DNA from 2 places in the Streptomyces sp. NPDC047042 genome. Region 1 is predicted to be linked to the other one. Evidence: riboswitches for the same ligand, from Rfam matches in the RefSeq annotation. Region 1 holds a riboswitch; the other holds the start of a gene.

Region 1 (3,407 bases):
CCCGGATGAAGATCTCCTCGAAGACACGGGACTGGGCGTTCGTCCGGTAGAAGACGGCGACATCGCCCGCCTTCGCGTCGCCCGCGTCCGTCAGCCGGTCTATCTCCTCGGCGACGAACTGCGCCTCGTCGTGCTCCGTGTCGGCGACGTAGCCGGTGATGCGCGCGCCCGCGCCCGCGTTGGTCCACAGGTTCTTGGGGCGGCGGGACTCGTTGCGCTCGATGACCGCGTTGGCGGCGCTCAGGATCGTCTGTGTGGAGCGGTAGTTCTGTTCGAGCAGGATCGTCGTCGCGTCCGCGTAGTCCTCCTCGAACTGGAGGATGTTGCGGATCGTCGCCCCCCGGAAGGCGTAGATCGACTGGTCGGCGTCACCCACGACGCACAGCTCGGCGGGGCGCAGGTCGTACTCGCTCGGCGGGACGTCGACGTCGTCGCCGGTGTGCTCGGCGGTGCCGACGAGTTCCCGTACGAGCGCGTACTGGGCGTGGTTGGTGTCCTGGTACTCGTCGACCAGGACGTGCCGGAAGCGGCGGCGGTAGTGCTCGGCGACGTCGGGGAAGGCGCGCAGCAGATTGACCGTCGTCATGATCAGGTCGTCGAAGTCGAGCGCGTTGGCCTCACGCAGCCGCGACTGGTACATCGCGTACGCCTGGGCGAGGGTCTTCTCGAAGCCGTCGCTCGCCTGGGCGGCGAAGTCCTCCTCGTCGATCAGCTCGTTCTTCAGGTTGGAGATCTTCGCGCTGAAGGACTTGGGCGGGAAGCGCTTGGGGTCCAGGTCCAGATCGCGGCAGACGAGCGCCATCAGCCGCTTGCTGTCGGCGGCGTCGTAGATGGAGAAGGAGGAGGTGAAGCCCAGTCTCTTGCTCTCCCGGCGGAGGATTCGCACGCACGCGCTGTGGAAGGTCATCACCCACATCGCGTTCGCGCGCGGGCCGACGAGCTGCTCGACGCGCTCCTTCATCTCACCGGCGGCCTTGTTGGTGAAGGTGATCGCGAGGATCTGGCCGGGGTGGACACCGCGCTCGCCGAGCAGATAAGCGATGCGGTGCGTGAGTACGCGCGTCTTGCCGGAGCCGGCGCCCGCCACGATGAGCAGGGGGGTGCCGGCGTGCACGACGGCCGCGCGCTGGTTCTCGTTCAGCCCTTCCAGGAGCGCGGCGGAATCCACCACCGGACGGGGTGCGCCGTCGCGGTAGTACGCGTCCCGGTCCGGCGGCGCGTCGAACTTCCCGCCGAACAGGTCGTCCGGAACGGGCTCCGGCGCGTGCTCGTCCTCGGGCGGTGGCGGGAGTTCCTCCGCGTGGGCCCGAGGGCCCTGGAGGTCCGCCAGGAAGCTGTCGTCAAAGAGGCTGCTCATCGCTCTCCGAGTCTAGGCCTCCCCACTGACAGCCCGCCCCCACCCCGAAAACATCCCCTGGTATCAGCACCGCCGACCAGGGCCCCTACGGACAGCAGGCCCAATAACGGCCATACATCGTAATTATCTGACAATCTTCATAAACAACTTCCGATCGACCACACAGAGGCATGTTTAGGGGCAAGGTCACAAAAACGTATCGGGCATAGCGGTCATCAACCTTCACAGGAGGCACACCTGTTGGTTAGCGTTTCGTAAGGCCGCTCGATCTCCACCGGCGAACCTCGCCGGGCCGTGCGGCCACCGCCGAGTCCGATCGTGCCGCCCTGTGCGGCAGGAGCCGGGGACCCACCGAAATCCTGGGGTGAATCGGTCCAACCGCCGTCCAGGCAAGGACCGTAGGGCAACCCTTCCGAACCACCCGCCCGAACCCGACAGCTAACCCGGTAGGCGGAACGTGGAAGGAGTCGCCTCCCTTGGCGTCGTCGCACCGCAAGTCGCGCCCTACGGGAACGCGCGTAGCAGGCCTTCGGACCCCCGCCTTCGCCACTGCGGCCCTGACCTCCGTCGCCCTGCTGTCCCAGACCGCCAACGCCGCGCCCACGGCGCCCTCCACACCCCCGGCTCCGGCGTCCGACGACAAGCCGAGCATGGAGGAGGTCGAGGCGAAGGTCGGCGACCTGTACCGCCAGGCCGAGTCCGCCACCGACAAGTACAACGCCGCCAAGGAGAAGGCCTCCAAGCAGCGGGGACGTGTCGACGCCTTGATGGACGACGTGGCCCGGCGCACCCAGAAACTCAACGACGCGCGCGAGGAGCTGGGTTCCTTCGCCGCGGCCCAGTACCGCACCGGGTCCGCCGCCCCGGACACGGCGACGTTCCTGCTCGCGGACGACCCCCAGGACTACTTCGACCAGAACCAGCTGATGGACCGTCTGACCGCCCGCCAGAAGGACGCGGTCGACGACTACATCACCGAGCAGGCCGAGACGACGCAGAAGCGCCAGGAGGCCTCGGTGACCCTCGAGTCGCTCACCGAGTCCCAGGACGAACTGCAGATCACCAAGACCGCCGTCCAGACGAAGCTCGTGGAGGCCCGCCGGCTGCTCTCCCGCCTCACCGCCGAGGAGAAGCTGCGCCTCGCGGCGATCGAACGGGAGAAGCAGGCGGTGGCCCGTCGGCAGGCAGAGGAACTCGCCCGGCAGCAGCAGGAGGCCGAGCAGCGCCGGCAGGAAGCGGCAGCCGCAGAGGCCGCGGCACAGCCCGCGGCGGGCAGCAGCGCCGCGAACACTCCGGCACCGGCGGCGCCCGACGCCTCGTACGCCGCCAAGGCCGAGAAGGCTTTGACCTTCGCACGCGCACAGATCGGCAAGCCGTACGTCTGGGGCGCGACCGGCCCGGATTCGTACGACTGTTCGAGTCTGACGCAGGCCGCCTGGCGGGCCGCCGGAGTCAGCCTCCCGCGCACCACCTACGACCAGGTGAACGCGGGCACGACGGTCTCCCTCTCCGACATCCAGCCCGGTGACCTGGTCTTCTTCTACGACGACATCAGCCACGTCGGCCTCTACATCGGCAACGGCATGATGATCCACGCCCCGAAGCCGGGTGCGTACGTCCGGGAGGAATCGATCTTCTACGACGGCGAGTCGACGATCCACAGCGTGGTGCGCCCGGCCTGACGCACAGGGCGGGAAGGTTCGGCCGGGTCAGGTCCAGAGCACGGCGATGAAGATGTTCGCTGTCGTGAACACACCGACCAGGCCGAACAGGCGCTTGTCCACGGTCTCCTCGTCCCGCTTCACATAGACGAGGCCGAGGATCACGATCAGCAGGGCCAGTTTGACGCCGATCTTGACGTTGTTGACCGTCTGATCGTCGGCCTGGTTGAGGCCCACCAGGGCGACCCCGGTGACCAGCATGGTGAACGCGCCGTGCAGCATCGCCGGCCCGAAGCGGGCCGTGCCCTGCCCCATCGCCTTCATCTGGGTGAGAAACCCGCCCAGAAGCGACGCGATGCCGATGATGTGCAGGCCGACGACGAGATGGA
Region 2 (3,407 bases), on a different contig from region 1:
GCGGTGGCGGCCGGTTTCGGCCTGCTGCGGCTGGCCGGAGCACCCTCCCTGGGGTGGCTGGACGTCAAGACGTCCGCGGACGTCGAGGTGCCGGTCATCGAGGCCGCCGTCGACGAGGAGCTCGCCCGGTTCGCCGCGGACGGCCCCACGGCCGAGGAAATGGAGCGCGCCCAGGCCCAGTTGGAGCGTGAGTGGCTCGACCGGCTCGGTACGGTCGCCGGCCGCGCCGACGAACTGTGCCGCTTCGCGGTGCTGTTCGGCGACCCGCAGCTCGCGCTGACCGCCGTGCAGCGCGTACTCGAGGTGACCGCCGAAGAGGTCCAGCAGGCCGCCAAGGAGCGACTGCGCCCCGACAACCGCGCGGTGCTCGTCTACGAGCCTCTGACCGCCGACAGCGACACCGACACCGACGAGGAGGCGGCCAAGTGACCGAGCTCGCCACGATGGAGTTCCACCCCCAGCCCCAGGCGGGCGAGGCCAAGCCCTGGGCCTTCCCGGCCCCCGGGCGGGACACGCTCGGCAATGGTCTGACGGTCCTGCGGTGCCACCGCCCCGGCCAGCAGGTCGTCGCCGTCGAGGTGCTCGTCGACGCCCCCCTGGAGGCCGAGCCCGCCGGTCTCGACGGAGTGGCCACGATCATGGCCCGGGCCTTCTCCGAAGGCACCGACAAGCACTCCGCCGAGGACTTCGCCGCCGAGCTGGAGCGCTGCGGCGCCACCCTCGACGCGCACGCCGACCACCCCGGCGTCCGCCTCAGCCTCGAAGTCCCCGTGTCGCGACTGCCCAAGGCGCTCGGTCTGCTGGCCGACGCCCTCAGGGCGCCCGCCTTCACGGACAGCGAGATCGAGCGGCTGGTGCGCAACCGGCTCGACGAGATCCCGCACGAGACGGCCAACCCGGCCCGCCGCTCCGCCAAGCAGCTCTACAAGGAGCTGTTCCCGGCGACCTCGCGCATGTCACGTCCGCGCCAGGGCACCGAGGACACGGTCGCCAAGATCGACTCGGCCGCCGTACGCGCCTTCTACGACAGGCACGTCCGGCCCGCCACGGCCACCGCGGTGGTCGTCGGCGACCTCACCGGCATCGACCTGGACGCGCTCCTCGGTGACACCCTGGGCGCCTGGACGGGCACTTCGGCCGAGCCGCGGCCGGTGCCGCCGGTGACCGCCGACGACACCGGCCGGGTCGTCATCGTGGACCGCCCGGGCGCCGTGCAGACCCAGCTGCTCATCGGCCGCATCGGCGCCGACCGGCACGACCGGGTCTGGGCCGCCCAGGTCCTCGGCACGTACTGCCTCGGTGGCACCCTCACCTCCCGTCTGGACCGTGTCCTGCGCGAGGAGAAGGGTTACACCTACGGCGTGCGGGCGTTCGGGCAGGTCCTGCGCTCCGCTCCGGAGGGTACGGGTGCCGCGCTGCTGGCCATCAGCGGCTCCTTCGACACCCCGAACACCGGTCCCGCCCTCGAGGACCTCTGGAAGGTGCTGCGCACGCTCGCGGCCGAGGGGCTCACCGACGCCGAGCGCGATGTCGCGGTGCAGAACCTGGTCGGCGTCGCCCCGCTCAAGTACGAGACCGCGGCGGCCGTGGCGAGCACGCTGGCCGACCAGGTCGAGCAGCACCTGCCCGACGACTACCAGGCGACGCTGTACCGCCGGCTCGCGGCGACCGGCACCGTGGAAGCCACCGCGGCGGCCGTCAACGCCTTCCCGGTCGACCGGCTGGTGACGGTCCTCGTGGGCGACGCGGCGGAGATCGAGGCGCCCGTCAGGGCTCTCGGCATCGGCGAAGTGAGCGTCGTACCCGCCGAGTAGGGACACCGTCCACAGAGACGTCGTAGCGGCAGGGGCCCGGTGACGGAAGCGTCACCGGGCCCCTGTTTGTCCATGTTGATGTGCAAGTTGCCCGTATTGATGGAGAGGTTGACAGTCTGCACTGTGGCATGCGCGACAAAACCCGTGATCGGTTTGTTATTTGAAAGTAGTCACGCTTAGCGTCTGTCCGGCTGTCCGTCACGCAGTGCGCCGCAGTCGCGGCACCGGACAGTCATCGCCGAGTCCCCGTACGGCGCGAGCCAGGGGAGCCGGGGACCCACATCGTGCAGTCCCTGGGGTGAATCGGACGCCCGCGCGTGCCGCGAGGGGGCCCGTAGGAGACCTTCCTGCTCCGAACCCGTCAGCTAACCCGGTAGGCGAGAAGGAGGAAAGGAACAACCACTACATGGCGTTCACCCGCGCCACCGGGAAGCACCGTCGTCCCAGCCGCCCCAGCCTTGTCAACCGTACGACCGCTCGCGCGGCCGGCGTCGCGGCCCTCGCGACCAGCGGCGTCGTAGGCGCCCTCGCCGCCCCGGCGCTCGCCACGGAGTCCGCCGTCGAGCAGACCGGCCTCACCCCGGTGATCTCCATAGGGGAGTCGCTCGCCGAGCAGATAGACGCTCAGGCCGCCGCCCAGGAGCAGGCGGCCGAGCAGGCCGCCGCCGAGAAGCGGATCGAGGCCGCGGAGAAGCGGGCCGCGGCCGCCGCCAAGAAGCTGGCCGAGGAACGCGTCAAGCAGGAGCGCGAGGTGAAGGCCCGCGCCGCCCGTGAGGCCGAGCGTAAGCGCCTCAACGCCTACGTGGCCCCGATCTCCGGTTCGTACATCTCCACCGGCTACCAGGCGGGCGGCGGTATCTGGTCCTCCGGCAGCCACACCGGCGTCGACTTCCACGCCGCGTCCGGCACCACCGTCCACGCTGTGGGCTCCGGCACCGTCGTCGAGGCCGGCTGGGGCGGGTCCTACGGCAACAACATCGTGATCAAGATGATTGATGGTACGTACACTCAGTACGGTCATCTGTCGTCGATCAACGTCTCCGTGGGCCAGACGGTCACCCCGGGCCAGCAGATCGGCCTCTCCGGGGCCACCGGCAACGTCACCGGTCCCCACCTTCACTTCGAGGCCCGCACGACCCCGGATTACGGCTCGGACATCAACCCGGTCGCCTACCTCCGCTCGCACGGCGTGAACGTCTGACACCTCTTCGTACCACTCGTCGCGGCCCCGGCTCCTCCAGCCGGGGCTTTCGGCGTTTCCGGGTGCCCTGTGTCCAAAAAATATCCACGGATTCCGGCCTGCCGTCGGAAATTCCGGTTCTCTGCAATAGAGTCACTGAACACACGTCAATCGTCGACGTTTCACGGGGATTAAAGCGGAGGTCGGACATGCGTATTCCGGCGCACTCGGTATGCACGGCGATCCGGGACGACATCGTCGCCGGTGTCTACGAGCGCGGCAGCCGGCTCACCGAGGAACTGCTCGCCCGCCGGTACGGCGTCTCGCGCGTCCCCGTCCGCGAGGCCCTGCGCACCCTGGAGGCCGAGGGCTTCGTGGTCACCCGGCGGCACGCGGGCGCGTGCGTCGCGGAA

The links. A riboswitch is a leader RNA that binds a small molecule or an ion and turns the genes downstream of it on or off. The one in region 1 is predicted to bind cyclic di-AMP.
Region 2: it holds a riboswitch for cyclic di-AMP, as region 1 does, so the genes downstream of both, ABZ855_RS22255 (M23 family metallopeptidase) here and ABZ855_RS09835 (NlpC/P60 family protein) in region 1, are expected to answer to the same signal.

Annotation. Positions count from the first base shown of each region.
Region 1 is NZ_JBEYVP010000007.1:141,027-144,433, reverse strand. Features, by position in the region: gene pcrA (DNA helicase PcrA) at 1-1,357, opposite strand, end outside; cyclic di-AMP (ydaO/yuaA leader) riboswitch at 1,652-1,826, shown strand; gene ABZ855_RS09835 (NlpC/P60 family protein) at 1,834-3,039, shown strand; gene ABZ855_RS09830 (hypothetical protein) at 3,067-3,407, opposite strand, start outside.
Region 2 is NZ_JBEYVP010000018.1:107,283-110,689, reverse strand. Features, by position in the region: gene ABZ855_RS22265 (pitrilysin family protein) at 1-429, shown strand, start outside; gene ABZ855_RS22260 (pitrilysin family protein) at 426-1,814, shown strand; cyclic di-AMP (ydaO/yuaA leader) riboswitch at 2,041-2,209, shown strand; gene ABZ855_RS22255 (M23 family metallopeptidase) at 2,221-3,015, shown strand; gene ABZ855_RS22250 (GntR family transcriptional regulator) at 3,204-3,407, shown strand, end outside.